Solwaraspora sp. WMMD1047: one gene and its partners. Each later gene encodes a partner of the first gene's protein in a complex. Links are inferred from orthologs where the notes say so. Each region holds a gene or a part of one and is shown on either strand. Other genes may lie near its edges.

Region 1 (5,916 bases):
GTCAGCACCCAGACCCCGTCCGGCAGCAGGGCCATCGAGTGCTCGACGTGCGCGGCGACCGACCGGTCCCGGGTCACCACGGTCCAGCCGTCGGCCAGCTCCTCGGTCCGCGGCGAGCCGAGGGTGATCATCGGCTCGATCGCCAGCGCCAGCCCCGGCACCAGCTTCGGCCCCCGGCCCGGCCGGCCGTGGTTGAGCACGTGCGGGTCCTGGTGCATCTCGGTGCCGATGCCGTGCCCGCCGTACCCGTCGACGATGCCGTACCGGCCGCCGCGCCGGACCGCCCGCTCGATCGCGTACGAGATGTCGGTGAGCTTGCCGCGTCCGGTGGCCGCGCCGCGGGCGGCGGCCGCGATCCCGGCCCACATCGCGTCCTCGGCGACCTGCGCCATCCGGAGCAGTTCCGGGCGCACCTCGCCGACCCCGACGGTGATCGCCGCGTCGCCGTGCCAGCCGTCCAGCACCGCGCCGCAGTCGATCGAGATCAGGTCACCCGCGCGGAGCACCTGGTCGGCGGCGGGGATGGCGTGCACCACCTGCTCGTTGACCGAGGAACAGATCGACGCCGGGAAACCGTGGTAGCCCTTGAACGACGGCACCGCGCCGGCATCCCGGATCACCGACTCGGCGATCGCGTCCAGGTCGGCGGTGGAGACGCCCGGGGCGACCGCCGCCCGCATCTGGGCGAGCGCGGCGGCGACGACCAGCCCGGCGGCCCGCATCCGGTCGATCTGGTCAGGGGTCTTCAGCTGGATGTCCAGCTGGTGACGGCGCATGAACCGAGCCTATCCGCCGTACGAGCGCAGCGCGTCGATGGCCCGGACCGTGACGTCCTCCACCGGCCCGGTGGCGTCGATGCCGACCAGCTTGCCCTGGGCGCCGTAGTAGTCGACGAGCGGCGCGGTCTTGTCGGCGTACTCCCGGAGCCGCTCGGCGATCGTCTCGGCCTTGTCGTCGTCGCGCTGGAACAGGTCTGCCCCGCACCGGTCGCAGACACCCTCGGTGCTGGGGGCGTCGAACTCGACGTGCCAGATCTTGCCGCAGCCCCGGCAGGTCCGCCGGCCGGAGAGCCGGCGAATCACCTCGTCGTCGTCGACCACCAGCTCCAGCACCAGGTCGAGTGCGGTGCCCAGGTCAGCCAGGAGCTTGTCCAGGGCAGCCGCCTGCGGGGTGGTACGCGGGAAGCCGTCCAGCAGGAAGCCCTCGCCGGCGTCCGGCTCGGCGAGCCGGCTGCGGACCATGTTGATGGTGACCTCGTCGGGCACCAGCTTGCCGGCGTCCATGTAGCGCTTGGCCTCGACTCCCAGCGGCGTGCCCTGGGAGACGTTGGCCCGGAAGATGTCCCCGGTCGAGATTTTGGGCACGGCCAGGTGGGCGGCGATGAACTCGGCCTGGGTCCCCTTTCCCGCCCCGGGGGGACCGACCAGAACCAGTCGCATCTACCGCAGGAACCCTTCGTAGTTCCGCTGCATGAGTTGGCTCTCGATCTGCTTCACCGTCTCCAGACCGACGCCGACCATGATGAGCACCGCGGTGCCGCCGAAGGGGAAGTTCACGTACTGGTCGCTGTCCAGCCAGATGAAGAAGAAGTTCGGCAGGATCGAGACCAGGCCCAGGTAGAAGGCGCCGGGGAGGGTGATCCGGCTGAGGATGAAGTCGAGGTAGTCCGCGGTCGGCTTGCCCGGCCGGATGCCCGGTACGAAACCGCCGTACTTCTTCATGTTGTCCGCGACCTCGGTCGGGTTGAACGTGATCGACACGTAGAAGTACGTGAAGAAAATGATCATGAGGAAGTAGACGACGATGTAGATCGGGCTGCGCGGGTCGGCGAGGTTGTTCTGCACCCAGGCCTGCACGTCGCCCGGGTCGTTCGGGTCGAAGAACTGCAGCGCCAACTGCGGCAGGTAGAGCAGCGAGGAGGCGAAGATGACCGGGATCACACCCGCCTGGTTGACCTTCAGCGGGATGTAGGTGGAGGTGCCGCCGTACATCCGCCGGCCGATCATCCGCTTCGCGTACTGGACCGGGATCCGGCGCTGCGACTGCTCGATGAAGACCACCAGGGTGATGACGACCAGCACCAGCACGATCACCAGGCCGAACATGTCCCAGCCGTGGGTGGTCTTGATCGACCAGCCCTCGCTGGGGAGCCGGGCCGCGATCGAGGTGAAGATCAGCACGGACATGCCGTTGCCGACGCCGCGGTCGGTGATCAGCTCGCCGAGCCACATCACCATGCCGGTGCCGGCGGTCATGGTGACCACCAGGATCGACACCGTCAGCCACATCGGCAGCCCGGTGCCCTCGGGGATGATCGGGAACTCGTCGCACTGGCCGTTGAAGAGCTGGCCGGACCGAGCCAGCGCCACGAACGCCGACGCCTGCAGCACACCGAGGCCCAGCGTCAGGTAGCGGGTGTACTGGGTGATCTTCGCCTGGCCGGACTGGCCCTCCTTGCGGAGCTGCTCCAACCGCGGGATGACCACGGTGAGCAGTTGCAGGATGATCGACGCGGTGATGTAGGGCATGATGCCCAGCGCGAAGACCGACAGCGACAGCAGCGCACCACCGGAGAAGAGGTTCAGCAGCGTGAACACGCCCTGGGTCTCGACGGTGTCGATGCATCGCTGCACGTTGCCGTAGGAGACGCCCGGGCTGGGCAGCGTCGCGCCGAGCCGGTAGACCGCGATGATGCCTACTGTGAACAGCAGCTTCTTGCGCAGGTCAGGCGTGCGGAACGCACTGAGAAAGGCGGAGAGCAACTTCTTCCTCCTGCGCGAAGCGGGCCGCCGGTGGTTCGTGGCGGGGTGGGGTGGTTGTCGGGCGGTGAACCCGATATCCCTAGCTGGGATCGGACTCTAACAGTCCGGCGCGTTCCGGGGCAGGTGCGCCCGGAGAACATACACCGGCTCCGATGTTACCGATACCGCAGGGCCGCTGCGTAGGCCGTGGCGCCCGCCGATCGAGACCGGCCGAGCGCCACGGACCCACGTGAGACCTAAAGCTCGGTGGCGGAGCCACCGGCTGCGGCGATCTTCTCCTTCGCCGACGCGCTGAACGCGTGCGCCGACACCTGGAGCGTCACACCACCGAGGTCACCGGTGCCGAGGACCTTGACCGGCTGGCCCTTGCGGACCGCGCCGGCGTCGACCATCTCCCGGGGACCGACCTGTCCGCCGTCGGGGAAGAGCTCGGCGAGCCGGTCCAGGTTGACCACCTGGTAGACGACCTTGAACCGGTTCTTGAAGCCCTTCAGCTTCGGCAGCCGCATGTGCAGCGGCATCTGACCACCCTCGAAGGCCGCGGAGATGTTCTTGCGGGCCTTCGAGCCCTTGGTACCCCGGCCGGCGGTCTTGCCCTTGGAGCCCTCACCACGACCGACCCGCGTCTTCGGGGTCTTCGCCCCGGGCGCCGGACGGAGATGGTGCACCTTGATCGTCATCAGTCGACCTCCTCGACCGTCACGAGGTGGTTCACCTTGAAGATCATGCCCCGGATCTCGGGACGGTCCTCCTTGACCACCACGTCATTGATCCGCTTGAGCCCGAGCGAACGCAGCGACTCCCGCTGGTTGTGCTTGGTCCCGATGTTGGATCGGACCTGCGTGACCTTGAGCCGTGCCATCAGGACGTCACCCCCGCCCGGGCCGCCAGCATCGCGGCCGGCGCCACGTCCTCGACCGGCAGGCCACGACGGGTGGCCACCGCCTCCGGCGACTCGAGGCTCTTCAGGGCCGCGACGGTCGCGTGCACGATGTTGATCGCGTTCGACGACCCGAGGCTCTTGGAGAGCACGTCGTGAATTCCGGCACACTCCAGCACGGCGCGCACCGGACCACCGGCGATCACACCGGTACCGGCGCTGGCCGGCTTGAGCAGTACCACTCCGGCGGCGTCCTCGCCGAGCACCGGGTGCGGGATCGACGCGGCGATCCGCGGCACCTTGAAGAAGTGCTTCTTGGCCTCCTCGACGCCCTTGGCGATCGCCGCCGGCACCTCCTTGGCCTTTCCGTAGCCCACGCCGACCGTGCCGTCGCCGTCGCCCACGATCACCAGGGCGGTGAAGCTGAAGCGACGACCACCCTTCACGACCTTGGCAACTCGGTTGATCGCGACGACCCGCTCAAGGTGCGGGGTCTTCTCGACGGGCGCGTTTCCGCGGCCGCCCTCACGGCGGTTGTCGCGGCGACCACCCTCGTTGCCACCGGACCCGCCGCCACGGCGCTGTTGACCTGGCATCAGCAGCCTTCCTTCTCTCTCGTGACGGGGTTACTAGAACTCGAGGCCGGCTTCGCGGGCGGCGTCCGCCAGGGCGGCGAGCCGCCCACCGTACCGGTTGCCGCCGCGGTCGAAGACGACCTTGCCGACGCCGGCGGCCTTGGCCCGCTCGGCGACCAGCGCACCGACCTTGCCGGCCAGGGCACTCTTGTCGCCCTCGGTGCCGCGGATCGACGCGTCCAGGGTCGACGCCGACGCCAGGGTGTGCCCCTTGGTGTCGTCGACGATCTGGGCGGTGATGTGCCGCAGCGAGCGGGTGACGACCAGACGGGGCCGCTCCGCGGTGCCGCTGACGTTCTTGCGGACGCGGAAGTGCCGACGCGCCCGCCCGATGGCGCGCTTGGCGGCGACGCCGCGGCGGCGCTTGAGCAGCGTGGCGGTCACTTCTTACCTGCCTTTCCAGCCTTGCGGCGGATGACCTCGCCCTGGTACTTGACACCCTTGCCCTTGTAGGGCTCCGGCGGGCGGATCTTCCGGATGTTGGCGGCCACCTCGCCGACCAACTGCTTGTCGATGCCGGCCACGTGGAACAGCGTCGGCCGCTCCACCGTGAAGGTGATGCCGGCCGGCGCGGGCACCTGCACCGGGTGCGAGAAGCCGAGCGCGAACTCCAGGTCGCTGCCCTTGGCGGTGACCCGGTAGCCGGTGCCGGCGATCTCCAGGGTCTTGCGGTACCCCTCGGTCACTCCGACGATCATGTTGGCGACCAGGGTCCGGCTCAGCCCGTGCAGCTCCTTGGCCCGGCGCTCGTCGTTCGGGCGGTTGACGTGCACGTGCCCGTCGTCACCGCGCTCGACCGTGATCGGCTCGGAGAGCGTCTGGGAGAGCTCGCCCTTCGGGCCCTTGACCTTGACGGTCCGCCCGTCGATGGTGACGTCGACACCGGAGGGCACCGGGATCGACTTGCGTCCAATTCGCGACATTATCGATTCTCCGTTACCAGACGAAGGCGAGGACTTCCCCGCCAACGCTCCGCTTGCGGGCCTGCCGATCGGTGAGCAGCCCCTGGGACGTCGAAATGATCGCCACGCCGAGCCCGCCGAGCACCCGCGGGAGCCCGTCCGACTTCGCGTACACCCGCAGGCCGGGCTTGGACACCCGCTTGATGCCGGCCAGGCTCCGCTCCCGGTTCTGGCCGTACTTCAGCTCGACCACCAGCCGCTTGCCGACGACACCCTCCTCGGGCTCCTCGACCGACCAGGTGGCGATGTAACCCTCGGTCTTGAGGACCTCGGCGATGTTCGCCTTGATCTTCGAGTAGGGCATCGTCACCTGGTCGTGGTACGCCTGGTTGGCGTTACGCAGACGGGTGAGCATGTCTGCGATCGGATCGGTCATAGTCATGGGTTCTTCGTCAGCCTTTCTCGCCGGGGTTCCCGGGGCGCGCGGCCCGGGGCCTACGGCGTTGCGATCCTCGTTCCGACCCGCGGCCGGAACGCAGCTGGGCCTCAACCGGGTTACGATCCCCGCCCCGCCGGTTGCCGGGGCACGCCCTCACCAGGAGGCCTTGGACACGCCGGGCAGCTCGCCGCGGTGGGCCATCTCCCGGATGCACACCCGGCAGAGGCCGAACTTGCGGTAGACCGCCTTCGGACGTCCGCACCGCTGGCAGCGGGTGTAGGCGCGAACCGAGAACTTC
Region 2 (6,562 bases), 5.3 Mb from region 1 along the record:
GCGGCGAGTGCCGCCGCACAGTGGCCCCGCCCCCGGGCGTGCGGCGCGACGAGTACGCCGACGTCGGCGACGGCGGGGTCCGCCGGTGACAGGCGCAGCGCGATGGTGCCCGCGTACCGGTCGGAGTGGTCGGCGATGGTGAAGACCGCGCCGTCGCCGCCGGCCCACAGGGTCGGGGCGTACCCGGTCACGAAGCCCTCGGCGTCGCTGGCCAGGTAGGGGTCCGGCAGGTCGACCCAGCGGACCGTCTCCGGATCCCGGCAGGCGGTCACGATCTCCGGCACGTCCTTCGGCTCCGGTGCGCGCAGTCTGATCTCCCCGGCCGGCTCCGGCTGGCCCGGGGTGCCCGCCGGCCGGGCGGTGGCGAAGAGAACCGGTTGGTCGTGGCCGAAGACGGCGGCCCGCCGGGCCAGCATCGAGCCCCGCCCGGCGAACGGGGTCCGCCGCCCGGTCATCGCCCCGCCGCCCGGACGTTGCCGTGGCTCCGGGCCCGGGTGGTGACCGGGCTGGTCGCGGGGCTCCGCGTCCGGGGGCGCGGCCAGGTCGGCCGGGAGCAGCGAGCCGATCCAGCCGTCCGGCGGCTCTCCGGGCCGGGTGTCAGCCCGTCGGAGCCGGCCCTCGACCCGGAAGCCGGCCCGCAGGGCGACCAGCCGGGAGGCGTGGTTGCCCAGCGCCGCCTGCCAGATGATCCGCCGCAGGCCGAGCTGCTCGAACGCCCACCGGCACACGGCCCGGGTCGCCCGGACGGTCACCCCCCGCCCGCGGGCCCAGGGCGCCGTCCAGTAGCCGATCTCGCCGGATTTCAGCCGGGGGTCGATCGTGACCAGTCCGCAGGAGCCGAGCAGCTCACCGGTGGCGGCGTCGCAGACCGCGAACGGGGCGCTGTGCCCGTGGGTCCAAGCGTCGGCGGCGCGCACGGTCACGAAGTCGATGGCGTGTTCGCGCAGGTAGGGGGTGGGCACGGAGGTCCAGCGCTGGATGTCCGGATCCTGGCAGGCCCGGTGGACGGCCGCCGCGTCGGGCGCCGCCCAGGGCCGCAGCAGCAGACCACCCTCGTTGATCTCCACCCGCTCCATCTGGCCATCGTGCCGGAGGGTTCGCGCACGGCGTAACCGGATTCTTCGCGCTGTTCGCAGATTGCTGGGGGTTTTGTCCGCTTCCCGGCCGCCAGCCTGCGCCGTGGCTCACGGTTGCGGCGACGATGCGCCTACGATGGTTCGGCAGACCGTCTAGGGGAGCGTTGATCCGTGTCGATTCTCGAAAAGTTCCTCCGCGCTGGCGAAGGCCGCATGGTGCGGCGGCTCAAGGCCGTCGCGAACGCCGTCAACTCGATCGAGGACGACTATGTCGACCTCTCCGACGAGGACCTGCGCGGCCTGACCGAGCAGTTCCGGGAGCGGATCGCGGACGGCGAGTCCCTCGACGACCTGCTGCCGGAGGCGTTCGCCGTGGCCCGGGAGGCGGCCGCCCGGGTGCTCGGCCAGCGCCCGTACGACGTCCAGGTGATGGGTGGCGCGGCGCTGCACTTCGGCAACATCGCCGAGATGAAGACCGGTGAGGGCAAGACCCTGACCTCGGTCATGCCGGCCTACCTGAACGCGCTCTCCGGCAAGGGCGTGCACATCGTCACGGTGAACGACTACCTGGCCGAGCGGGACGCCGCCTGGATGGGGCGGGTGCACGAGTTCCTCGGCCTGACCGTCGGCGTGATCCTGCCGAACCGGCCGTCCGCCGAGCACCGGGCCGCGTACCAGGCCGACATCACCTACGGCACCAACAACGAGTTCGGCTTCGACTACCTGCGCGACAACATGTCCTGGTCAAAGGATGAGCTGGTGCAGCGCGGGCACAACTTCGCGATCGTCGACGAAGTCGACTCGATCCTGATCGACGAGGCCCGTACGCCGTTGATCATCTCCGGCCCGGCCGAGCACTCGGCCCGCTGGTACGGCGAGTTCGCCGGCGTGGTGGCCCGGCTGCAGCCCGGCAAGGACGGCTCCGGCGACTACGAGGTCGACTACGCCAAGCGCACCATCGCGGTCACCGAGCGCGGCGTCGCCAAGGTCGAGGACCGGCTCGGCATCGACAACCTCTACGAGTCGGTGAACACGCCGCTGGTGGGCTACCTGAACAACGCGATCAAGGCCAAGGAGCTCTACAAGCGCGACAAGGACTACATCGTCAGCGACGGCGAGGTGCTGATCGTCGACGAGTTCACCGGCCGCATCCTGCACGGCCGGCGGTACAACGAGGGCATGCACCAGGCCATCGAGGCCAAAGAGGGCGTGGAGATCAAGCAGGAGAACCAGACGCTGGCCACGATCACCCTGCAGAACTACTTCCGCCTCTACAGCAAGCTCTCCGGCATGACCGGTACCGCCCAGACCGAGGCCGGCGAGTTCAACAAGGTCTACAAGGTGGGCGTGGTGACCATCCCCACCCACCGCCCGATGGTCCGGATGGACATGCCCGACGTGATCTACAAGACCGAGAAGGCGAAGTTCAACGCCGTGGTCGAGGACATCGCGGAGCGGCACGCGGTCGGCCAGCCGGTGCTGGTCGGCACGGTGTCGGTGGAGAACTCGGAGATCCTGTCCCAGCTGCTGCGTCGCCGGGGCATCCCACACGCCGTGCTGAACGCCAAGTTCCACGCGAAGGAAGCCGAGATCATCGCGCAGGCGGGTCGCAAGGGCGGGGTCACGGTCGCCACGAACATGGCCGGCCGGGGCACCGACATCCTGCTCGGCGGCAACCCGGAATACCTGGCGGCAAGCGAGCTGCGCCAGCGCGGCCTCGACCCGGTCGAGCACGCCGACGACTACACCAAGGCACTCGAAGAGCTGATGCCGCGCTGGAAGCAGGCGTGTGACACCGAGGCCGAGGAGGTCTCCTCGGTTGGTGGGCTCTACGTGCTCGGCACCGAGCGGCACGAGTCGCGACGCATCGACAACCAGCTCCGCGGCCGGTCCGGGCGCCAGGGTGACCCCGGCGAATCCCGCTTCTACCTGTCGCTGCAGGACGAGCTGATGCGGCGGTTCCGGGCGGGTGCGGTCGAGGCGGTGATGGAGCGCTTCAACATCCCCGAGGACGTGCCGATCGAGTCGAAGATGGTCACCCGGCAGATCAAGAGCGCGCAGGCGCAGATCGAGGGCCAGAACGCCGAGATCCGCAAGAACGTCCTGAAGTACGACGAGGTGCTCAACAAGCAACGCCAGGTCGTGTACGCCGAGCGCAAGCGGGTGCTCGACGGCGAGGACCTGCACGACCAGGTCCAGCACATGATCGACGACGTGGTCACCGCCTACGTGACCGGCGCGACAAGCGAGGGGTACGCCGAGGACTGGGATCTCGACCAGCTCTGGTCCAGCCTCAAGCAGCTCTACCCGATCAGCGTCACCATCGAGGACCTTGAGGACGAGGTGGGCGGCGAGCGCAACAACTTCGACGCCGACTTCCTGCTCGCCCGGCTCAAGGAGGACGCGCACGCCGCGTACGAGCGGCGCGAGGCCGAGCTCGGCACCGAGGCGCTGCGGCAGCTGGAACGGATGGTGCTGCTGCAGGTCATCGACCGGAAGTGGCGCGAGCACCTCTACGAGATGGACTACCTGCAGGAGGGGATCAGCCTGCGGGCGTACGCCCAGCGGGACCCGGTGGTGGAGTACCAGCGTGAGGGCTTCGCGATGTTCGCCACCATGATGGACGGCATCAAGGAGGAGACCGTCGGCTTCCTCTACAACGTGGAGGTCCAGGTAGAGGAGCCGCAGACCGCCCCGCAGGGCGCGGCCCCGGTGGTGCTCAACCAGCCGCCGGTCGAGATCAAGGCCAAGGGTCTCGGCCGGGCGCCCCGTCCGCAGGGGTTGCAGTACTCCGCCCCGACGATCGACGGCGCGGCCGGTGGCGGCGGAGTCGCCGTCGAACGGCAGGAACCGCAGGCACCGGCGCTGGGTGTGGGCGGTCCGCCGCCGTCGCCGGCCCGGGCGGGTGCCGCCCGCCGCCCGGCCCCCGGGCAGGCCGTGAGCAGCAACGGTCCGTCCCGCAACGCGCCGTGCCCGTGCGGGTCCGGACGCAAGTACAAGCGGTGCCACGGCGCTCCCGGCGGCGGCGCCTGACCCCGACACCCGGCTGATCCTGGGATCGGGTCCTCCGCGCGGGGGCCGATCCCGGAATCGGGGTCCTCTGCACGGCGGCCGATCCTGGGAGAGGGGTCCCCTGCACGGCGGCCGGTCATGAGATGGGGTCCTCGGCACGCGGTGACTCACCGGTCGAAGCTGGTCCCCGGTCAGCAGGTGCGGCCGGTCCCGGGGTCCGTCGCGCCGCGGACGCGGTGCGCCCAGACCTGCGCCGTGGTGCCCAGCCAGCTACCGCGCCGGCGTTCCAGCCGGAAGGCCATCGCCCAGGTGCGGCCGGCGACCCCGAGTGCGGCAGCCGTCTCGGCGACGCCGGCCGCCGGCTCGCACACCCGAAACCTCCTGAGCCGGACCGGGTCGGCCGAGCCCGCGGGGCGTGCGCCGGGCGGCGTTCCGGGGCGGCCCCGCGGGCGGGCCGGGACCAGCCCGGTCGCCAGCACCAGGTGCTCGATCATGGTGGCGGCGCCGGCCGGAGCGAGCAACGGCCGCAGCTGTGCCGCCGGCCGGTACCCGTTGAGCACCTCCAGGCAACAGCCCAGGAACCGCCGGGCGGCCCGCTCCGCCTCCGGCGTCGCCGTGGCCAGCGCCGCGACGGGCGTCACCGTGCCCGATGCCGCGCCGGGTGTCGCCACGCCCGGTGCCGCCGTGCCTGCTGCCGCGCCGGGTGTCGCCGCGCCCGATGGTGCTGGAGCGGTTGCCGTGGCCAGTGCCGCCAGTGGTGTCGAGGTGGTCGGTGCCGCGACGGTGTCGCGCCGGCCGTCCGGTGGCGGCGGTCCGGGCATGGCGATGCCGGTCGCGTCGGAGGCCACAGACAGCTGCAACGCGAGTTGCCCGGGGTCGAATCGCGCGCCGTCGGGGCCGAACGACCACCGGACCGGGTCCGTCTCGTCCTCGTAGGGCGGATCGAGTGCCGGTACGGCCCGCAACAGCACCCGGGGTCGGACGGGCTGTCGGGCCCGCGCGGTCGTTGCCACCATCCGATCCTCCAAGATCCTGGATGATTGATCTTGCGTTTGCTTTCGTTTGCCTTCAGCTGACTCCAGTTTGGCCCGATGAAAGGCAGCCGTCAATGCCTCCGGGCGTGATCCAGCGCCGCCGGGCGGGAGAGGGGAGCCCGGCGGCTGAGGGAAACGAACGGCGAGAGGGGAGAACGAGCGGGGAGAGGGGGGAACGAGCGGGGAACGAGGGGAGGCGGGGCCGCTATCCGGCGTCCGGCTCGCGGTCGGCGAGCGGGTTCTCGCGGACCCACTGGGCGGTCTCGGCGTACTTGTGCTGGATGTACTCCTCCAGCCTGGCCCGCTCGACCCGCCACTGCCCCCGGCCGCCGATCTTTATCGCGGGCAGTTCGCCGCTGCGGACCATGTGGTAGACCTGCGAGTCGGAGACGTTGAGCTCGTTGGCCACCTCGGAAAGCTGCAGGAACCTGGGCTCCACGCGGAACTCCCACCGCTAGTCGGGCCGACCCGGGGATCGAGGGCCACCGGGAGCCGGCTCCCGGTGATCACCGTTTGCTTCAGTTTGCCGCCGGCTGCCCGCCATTCTCCACTGCCAGGTCCCGGCCGACCAGCGGGCTGGAGTACACCACGCTGGTGGTCACCCCACCGAGCCCGCTGATCCGGCCGGTGACCTCCTCCAGATGACGCATCGACCGGGCGACGACCTTGAGGATGAAGCAGTCCTCCCCGGTCACGTGATGTGCCTCGATGATCTCGGGGGTGGAGTCCAGCAGCGCGGTGAAGGGACGGTAGTTGCCGGTCGGGTACCGGAGCCGGACGAAGGCCATGATCTGCAGCCCGACTCGTTCGGGGACCACCACCGCCCGGTAGCCGGCGATCACGCCGCTCTCCTCCAGCCGCCGGACCCGCTCGGTGACCGCGCTCGGTGACATCGCCACCAGCCGCGCCAGGTCGGCGAAGCTCAACCGCCCGTCGCGCTGTAGCGCGGCGAGGATCCGCCAGTCGATTGAATCGAGTACAGGGGATTCAGCGGGCATTCCCGCAATCTACCGTCAGATTCGTGGTGCAGGCGCGGAAGTGCCGTTGATCCGCCGTTCCGTCGCGCCGCTGTCGCTCGTACCGTCGACGTCATGACGACGCCACCGTGCCACCCGGCGCTGGCCCCGCCGCCGGCCGCCCCCGACCACGCCGCGGCCTGGTTCGCGGCGAAGCTGGCCGCGCAGACCGACGTCTCCGACGTCCGGGCCGCGCTCGCCTCCGGCGACCCCGGCTTCCAGCTGGTCGACAGCCGCACCCTGCCCGGCTGGCGGCAGGGACACATCCCGGGGGCGATCCACCTGCCCACCTCGGTGATCCCGGTCCGCGCGGCGCAGCTGCTGGACCCGGCCGTGCCGGTGGTCACCTACTGCTGGGGACCGGGGTGCGACGGCGCCACCCGGGCCGCCCATGCACTGGCCAGCCGGGGCTTCCGGGTCAAGG
Region 3 (5,802 bases), 4.0 Mb from region 1 along the record:
ACCTGACCGACAACGCGACCCTGGCGCACCTGCTCAAGTACGACAGCATCCTGGGCCGGCTGCCGCAGGAGGTCAAGGCCACCGCCGACGAGATCACCGTGGGTGGACAGACGTTCAAGGCGTTCGCGGAGAAGGACCCGGGCAAGCTGCCCTGGGGTGACCTGGGCGCGGACGTGGTGATCGAGTCGACCGGCTTCTTCACCGACGCGACCAAGGCGAAGGCGCACGTCGACGCCGGTGCGAAGAAGGTCATCATCTCGGCCCCGGCCAAGAACGAGGACGTCACGATCGTGATGGGCGTCAACCACCAGGCGTACGACCCGGCGGCGCACACCATCATCTCGAACGCGTCGTGCACCACGAACTGCCTGGCCCCGATGGCGAAGGTGCTCAACGACAGCATCGGCATCGAAAAGGGTCTGATGACCACCATCCACGCCTACACCCAGGACCAGAACCTGCAGGACGGTCCGCACAAGGACCTGCGCCGGGCCCGCGCCGCCGCGCTGAACATCGTGCCCACCTCGACCGGTGCGGCCAAGGCGATCGGCCTGGTGCTGCCGGAGCTCAAGGGCAAGCTGGACGGCTTCGCGCTGCGGGTGCCGATCCCCACCGGCTCGGCCACCGACCTCACCTTCACCGCCGGCCGGGAGACCACCGTCGAGGAGGTCAACGGCGCGATCCGGGCCGCCGCCGAGGGGCCGCTCAAGGGCGTCCTGGTCTACACCGAGGACGAGATCGTCTCGGCCGACATCGTCACCGACCCGGCCTCCTGCATCTTCGACGCCGGTCTGACCAAGGTGATCGGCAACCAGGTCAAGGTCGTCGGCTGGTACGACAACGAGTGGGGCTACTCCAACCGCCTGGTCGACCTGGTGAAGCTGGTGGGTTCGCAGCAGTGAGCATCCGTACCCTCGACGATCTGCTCGCCGAGGGGGTCTCGGGTCGGCGCGTGCTGGTGCGCGCCGACCTGAACGTCCCCCTCGACAAGCAGTCCGGCGCGATCACCGACGACGGCCGGGTACGGGCGGTGCTGCCCACGCTCACCGCCCTGCGCGACGCCGGTGCGGCCACCGTGGTGGTCTCGCACCTGGGCCGCCCCAAGGGCGAGCCGGACCCGAAGTACAGCCTGGCCCCGGTCGCCACCCGCCTGGGCGAGCTGCTCGAATCCCCGGTGCTGTTCGCCGAGGACACCGTCGGTGAGTCGGCCCGCGCGGCCGTCGAGGCGCTCGGTGCCGGCCAGGTCGCGCTGCTGGAGAACCTGCGGTTCAACCCGGGGGAGACCAGCAAGGACGCCGCCGAGCGGGAGGCCTTCGCCGACCAGCTCGCCGGGTTCGCCGAGGCGTACGTCGACGACGCGTTCGGTGCCGTGCACCGCAAGCACGCCAGCGTGTACGACGTGCCGGCCCGGCTGCCGCACGTGGCCGGCCGGCTGGTGCTGCGCGAGGTCGAGGTGCTCTCCAAGCTGGCCGAGAAGCCCGACCGGCCGTACGTGGTGGTGTTGGGCGGCTCGAAGGTCTCCGACAAGCTGGCCGTGATCGAGGCGCTGCTGCCCACCGTGGACCGGCTGCTGATCGGCGGCGGGATGTGCTTCACCTTCCTCAAGGCCCAGGGCCACGAGGTGGGCAGGTCGCTGCTCGAAGAGGAGATGGTCGACACCTGCCGGGACCTGCTGGCCCGCGCCGAGGGCCGGATCCTGCTGCCGGTGGACGTGGTGGCCGCCACCGCGTTCGCGGCCGAGGCCGAGCACGACACGGTGGACGCCGCCGCCATCCCGGCCGACCGGCTCGGGCTGGACATCGGCCCGCGCACGGTGGCCGAGTTCGCCTCGGCGCTCGGTGGGGCCCGCACGGTGTTCTGGAACGGACCGATGGGCGTGTTCGAGCTGGCACCGTTCGCCGCCGGTACCCGGGGCGTGGCCGAGGCGATCACCCGGGTGGACGGCTTCACCGTGGTCGGCGGCGGCGACTCGGCCGCCGCGGTCCGCGCGCTGGGCCTGGACGAGTCCTCGTTCGGGCACATCTCGACCGGCGGGGGTGCCTCGCTGGAGTACCTGGAGGGCAAGACCCTCCCCGGCATCGCCGCTCTGGAGACGTGATGGCTACCCCCGCCCGCCGGCCGCTGATGGCCGGCAACTGGAAGATGAACCTCAACCACCTTGAGGCCATCGCGCTGGTGCAGAAGCTGGCGTTCAGCCTGAACGAGCAGCAGCTCACCGACGTGGAGACGGTGGTGCTGCCACCGTTCACGGACCTGCGCAGCGTGCAGACCCTGATCGACGGGGACAAGCTGCTGATCGGGTACGGCGCGCAGGATCTGTCGCCGTACCAGTCCGGGGCGTACACCGGGGAGATCTCCGGGGCGATGCTGGCCAAGCTCGGCTGCCGGTACGTGGTGGTCGGCCACTCCGAGCGGCGGGCCTACCACCACGAGGACGACGCGTTGATCAACGCGAAGGTGCTGGCGGCGTTGGCGAACGACCTGACGCCGATCCTCTGCATCGGCGAGGGGCTGGAGATCCGCGAGGAGCTGCGGCACGTGCCGCACTGCTGCGACCAGCTCGACAACGCGCTGCGTGGGCTCAGCGCCGAGCAGGTCGAGAAGATGGTGGTCGCCTACGAGCCGGTCTGGGCGATCGGCACCGGCAAGACCGCCACGCCCGAGGACGCCCAGGAGGTCTGCGGGGCGGTCCGGGCGCGGCTGACCGAGTCGTACGGTGCCGAGCTGGCCGAAAAGGTCCGGGTGCTCTACGGCGGCTCGGTGAAGGCGGCGAACATCGCCGGGATCATGGCCCAGCCGGACGTCGACGGGGCATTGATCGGCGGGGCAAGTCTCGACGCCGACGAGTTCGCACAGATCTGCCGGTTCCCGGAGCACATCGCCCGCTGACGGCTCGCTATCCTTACGGGGCACCCCGCCCGTACGAGAGGACTGACCCTGCCATGCCGATCGCGTTCGCGTACACGTTGATCGTGTTGCTGACCCTCACCAGTGTCCTGCTCACCATGCTGATCCTGCTGCACCGGGGGAAGGGTGGCGGCCTGTCCAGCATGTTCGGCGGTGGGGTCAGCTCGAACCTGGCCGGCTCGTCGGTGGCCGAGAAGAACCTGGACCGTTACACCGTTCTGGTGGCGATCGTCTGGTTCGCCTGCATCGTCGGCCTCGGCCTCTGGCTCAAGCTGGCGATGAACTCGGCGACCTGATCACCCCTTACGGGCAAGATCCGGAGCCGGCGAAATTTCTGAGAACTCTTAAATTCTGCGCGCGGCCCCTTTCAAAGGGCCGCGCGCAGTTTATTCTTTGCTACTTCCGCTGCACCACCGTCGTGCCGCCACCGGCAGGTGGCGGACCCCCTCCGACGATAGGAGCGAGCAGCCGTGCCAAGTGGCAGCGCCATCCGCGGCACCCGAGTCGGTTCCGGTCCCCTGCGGCCCAGCGAGCGGTGTGAGCCCGCTCCCCGCCGCCCGGTCACCTACTGGTGCGCCAACCAGCACGTGGTGGAGATCCTGCTGGCCGTCGAGGCGGCCCCCCCGGCCACCTGGGACTGCCCGCACTGCGGTCAGCCGGCCGGCCAGGACGCCGGAAACCCGCCCGGCCGGCAGCGCCCCGAGCCCTACAAGTCGCACCTGGCCTACGTGAAGGAGCGGCGCAGCGAGGCGGACGGGGAGGCCATCCTCAACGAGGCGCTCGCCGCGCTGCGCCGCCGTCGCGGCGAGCGGTAGCCCTCTACCGGGCCGCCCCGACCTCGGCCGCCGCCGCCCGGTCCAGCGCCCAGAGGGTACGCGTGACGCCCCGGACCGCGGCCGCCGGCAGCCGCGCCGGTCCGGTGCCGGCCAGCGCGACGCCGACCGCCGGCGCCTTGTCCGCGCCGGTGGCGACCAGCCACACCTCCTCGGCCGTGTTGATCGTCGGCAGGGTGAGAGTGATCCGGACCGGCGGCGGTTTCGGGCTGTCCCGCACGGCGCTGACCGGCTGGCCGGGCTGGTCGATCGGGTGGTCGGGGAAGACCGAGGCGACGTGGCCGTCCTCGCCGACGCCGAGCATCAGCACGTCGAAGCGGGGGAGTGGGCCGGATCCGGCGGTCCTGGCCAGCTCGGCGGCGTACCGGGCTGCGGCGGCCGTCGGGTCCGGTCCGTCCGGTCCGTCGGCGGCCGGCATCGGGTGCACCCGGGCCGGGTCGAGCGGCACCGCGTCGAGCAGGGCCGCCCGGGCCTGGGTCTCGTTGCGGTCCGGGTCGCCGGCCGGCAGGAACCGCTCGTCGCCCCACCAGACGTCCACCCGGCTCCAGTCGACCGCGTCGCGGGCCGGCAGCTCGGCGACCGCCCGGTAGACGGCGGCGGCCACCCGGCCACCGGTCAGCACCACCGACGCCTCGCCGTGGGCCGCCTGGGCGTCGATCAGCTTCACGATCAGCCGGGCGGCGACCGCGTGGGCCAGCACCTCCCGGTCGTCGTGCGTCACCACCGTCGCCCCGGTCATGCCACCAGCCCGGCGGACGGTCCGGTGGGGGTGTCGGCCGGTAGACCCAGGCCCGACTCGTCGTGCGGGGCGGTGGGGTCGCGCCAGACGTGCACCCGCTGGTTGGAGCGGGACGGCAGGCCGGGGATGCCGGCGGTGGCGCCGAGCGCCTCGGCGTACACCTGGTCGGCGTCGAGCCGGCGCAGCTCCTCGGCCAACTCGTCACCGATCGGCCGGCGGGCCAGCGGGAGTTCCCGGTCGTCCTGGCCGGTCCGCTGGAACACCGCCGTGCCGTCGGTCCGGGTCAGGCTGAGCAGCTCACCGCTGGCGCAGCGCAGCTCCACCGTCCGCATCCGGGGCCACTCGGTGGTCGGCTCGAACCTGGGCCGCACCCCGAGCCGGGCGGTCAGCCAGCCGGACATCAGGGCCGCCGTCGGGTCGGCCGGCGGGGCGACCACGGTGGCGGCGTTCACCTGGCTGCCCTCGGCGGTGTCGAAGGCGCCGGCGACCAGGGTCCGCCACGGGGTGATCCGGGTCCAGGCCAGGTCGGTGTCGCCGGGGGCGTAGTCGCGGGCCCGCTGCCGCAGCGCCGCGATCGGGTCGGCGGCCTGGGCGCAGTCGGTGATCCGCCGGTCGGCCACCACGCCGAGGTAGTCGGTGGCGATCTCGTCCGGCGGGGCGCCGTGCCACCAGGTCACCACCGGCACGTCGGGCACCAGCAGCGGCATCACCACCGACTCGGCGTGCAGGCCGAGCCGGCCGTACATCCGCAGCACCACCGCCTCGCCCGGCCCGAGCCGGCCGCCGACCACGATCTCGGCGTCCAGCCGGCTGCGTTCGCGTTCGATGTCGGAGCGGACCACCACCAGCATCCGGCACGGATGCGCCGCCGAGGCGATCGTCACCGCGGCCTCCGCCTCGCGGACCCGCTGCTCGTCGACGATGACGATGAGCGTCAACGCCATCCCGCTGGCCACCCCGCCGCTGCGGCGCTCGGCGGCCAGCGCCTTGACCACCTCGTTGCCGCTGGTGTCCCAGAGACCGATCACAGTGCTCGCCCTTCCTGTCGTACGGCCGGCGGTGGGTTCACGCCCGCCTCCAGTGCCGGCCCTCGCGGGCCAGCATCTTGTCGGCGGCCCGTGGCCCCCACTCGCCGGCCCGGTACGGCTCCGGCTTCGTGCCCTGCCAGGCCTTCTCCAGCGGGTCGACCACCTGCCAGCTCTGTTCCACCTCGGCGGCGTCCGGGAACAGCGTCCGGTCGCCGATCAGCACGTCCAGCACCAGCCGCTCGTACGCCTCCGGGCTGGACTCGGTGAACGCCTCGCCGTACTGGAAGTCCATCGC

The links.
Region 2: the proteins of secY (region 1) and secA are in contact, whole or in part, in a crystal structure (PDB 3DIN), measured with the Thermotoga maritima proteins. The link is inferred for Solwaraspora sp. WMMD1047 from one-to-one orthologs. Residues at the interface, in WP_004081795.1 of Thermotoga maritima: Glu108, Gly109, Glu110, Glu111, Ala236, Glu237, Arg238, Arg239, Ile240, Thr241, Ile242, Gln243, Tyr244, Ala245, Arg246, Arg247, Val248, Thr249, Gly250, Arg251, Arg252, Val253, Tyr254, Gly256, Ala257, Ser258, Thr259, Tyr260, Leu261, Pro262; in WP_004082002.1 of Thermotoga maritima: Glu261, Ala262, Arg263, Lys300, Ala301, Arg302, Thr303, Ile304, Ile305, Leu323, Tyr324, Asp325, Pro326, Val329, Ser330, Tyr333, Ile336, Lys340, Phe345, Val349, Glu363, Phe364, Tyr374, Ser375, Gly376, Gly377, Glu393, Ile395, Thr482, Ser483.
Region 3: secY (region 1) and secG share a complex: the UniProt entries of both Escherichia coli proteins name them as parts of the sec protein translocase complex. The link is inferred for Solwaraspora sp. WMMD1047 from one-to-one orthologs.

The regions. Positions count from the first base shown.
Region 1 is NZ_JARUBL010000001.1:810,424-816,339, reverse strand. Bases 602-3,404 are described here. They hold secY (preprotein translocase subunit SecY), read right to left. Parts: upstream 2,763-3,404; coding sequence 1,440-2,762; downstream 602-1,439. Other genes in these bases: rplO (50S ribosomal protein L15), read right to left, coding at 2,999-3,404; O7627_RS03855 (adenylate kinase), read right to left, coding at 786-1,439; map (type I methionyl aminopeptidase), read right to left, coding at 602-776. In the rest of the region: more of map, read right to left, coding at 1-601; more of rplO, read right to left, coding at 3,405-3,442; rpmD (50S ribosomal protein L30), read right to left, coding at 3,442-3,624; rpsE (30S ribosomal protein S5), read right to left, coding at 3,624-4,238; rplR (50S ribosomal protein L18), read right to left, coding at 4,272-4,649; rplF (50S ribosomal protein L6), read right to left, coding at 4,658-5,200; rpsH (30S ribosomal protein S8), read right to left, coding at 5,214-5,621; O7627_RS03815 (type Z 30S ribosomal protein S14), read right to left, coding at 5,772-5,916. UniProt on the Escherichia coli protein: The central subunit of the protein translocation channel SecYEG. Consists of two halves formed by TMs 1-5 and 6-10.
Region 2 is NZ_JARUBL010000001.1:6,071,378-6,077,939, reverse strand. The notes cover bases 861-4,309. They hold secA (preprotein translocase subunit SecA), read left to right. Parts: upstream 861-1,247; coding sequence 1,248-4,109; downstream 4,110-4,309. Other genes in these bases: O7627_RS27765 (Rv3235 family protein), read right to left, coding at 4,280-4,309; O7627_RS27775 (GNAT family N-acetyltransferase), read right to left, coding at 861-1,076. Outside these bases: more of O7627_RS27775, read right to left, coding at 1-860; more of O7627_RS27765, read right to left, coding at 4,310-5,104; O7627_RS27760 (helix-turn-helix domain-containing protein), read right to left, coding at 5,328-5,561; O7627_RS27755 (Lrp/AsnC family transcriptional regulator), read right to left, coding at 5,641-6,120; O7627_RS27750 (rhodanese-like domain-containing protein), read left to right, coding at 6,214-6,562. UniProt on the Escherichia coli protein: Required for protein export, interacts with the SecYEG preprotein conducting channel.
Region 3 is NZ_JARUBL010000001.1:4,809,800-4,815,601, reverse strand. What follows is about bases 1,884-4,572. They hold secG (preprotein translocase subunit SecG), read left to right. Parts: upstream 1,884-2,942; coding sequence 2,943-3,203; downstream 3,204-4,572. Other genes in these bases: O7627_RS21810 (glucose-6-phosphate dehydrogenase assembly protein OpcA), read right to left, coding at 4,476-4,572; pgl (6-phosphogluconolactonase), read right to left, coding at 3,727-4,479; O7627_RS21820 (RNA polymerase-binding protein RbpA), read left to right, coding at 3,378-3,722; tpiA (triose-phosphate isomerase), read left to right, coding at 2,098-2,889; O7627_RS21835 (phosphoglycerate kinase), read left to right, coding at 1,884-2,098. In the rest of the region: gap (type I glyceraldehyde-3-phosphate dehydrogenase), read left to right, coding at 1-902; more of O7627_RS21835, read left to right, coding at 899-1,883; more of O7627_RS21810, read right to left, coding at 4,573-5,507; zwf (glucose-6-phosphate dehydrogenase), read right to left, coding at 5,545-5,802. UniProt on the Escherichia coli protein: Subunit of the protein translocation channel SecYEG. Overexpression of some hybrid proteins has been thought to jam the protein secretion apparatus resulting in cell death; while this may be true it also results in FtsH-mediated degradation of SecY.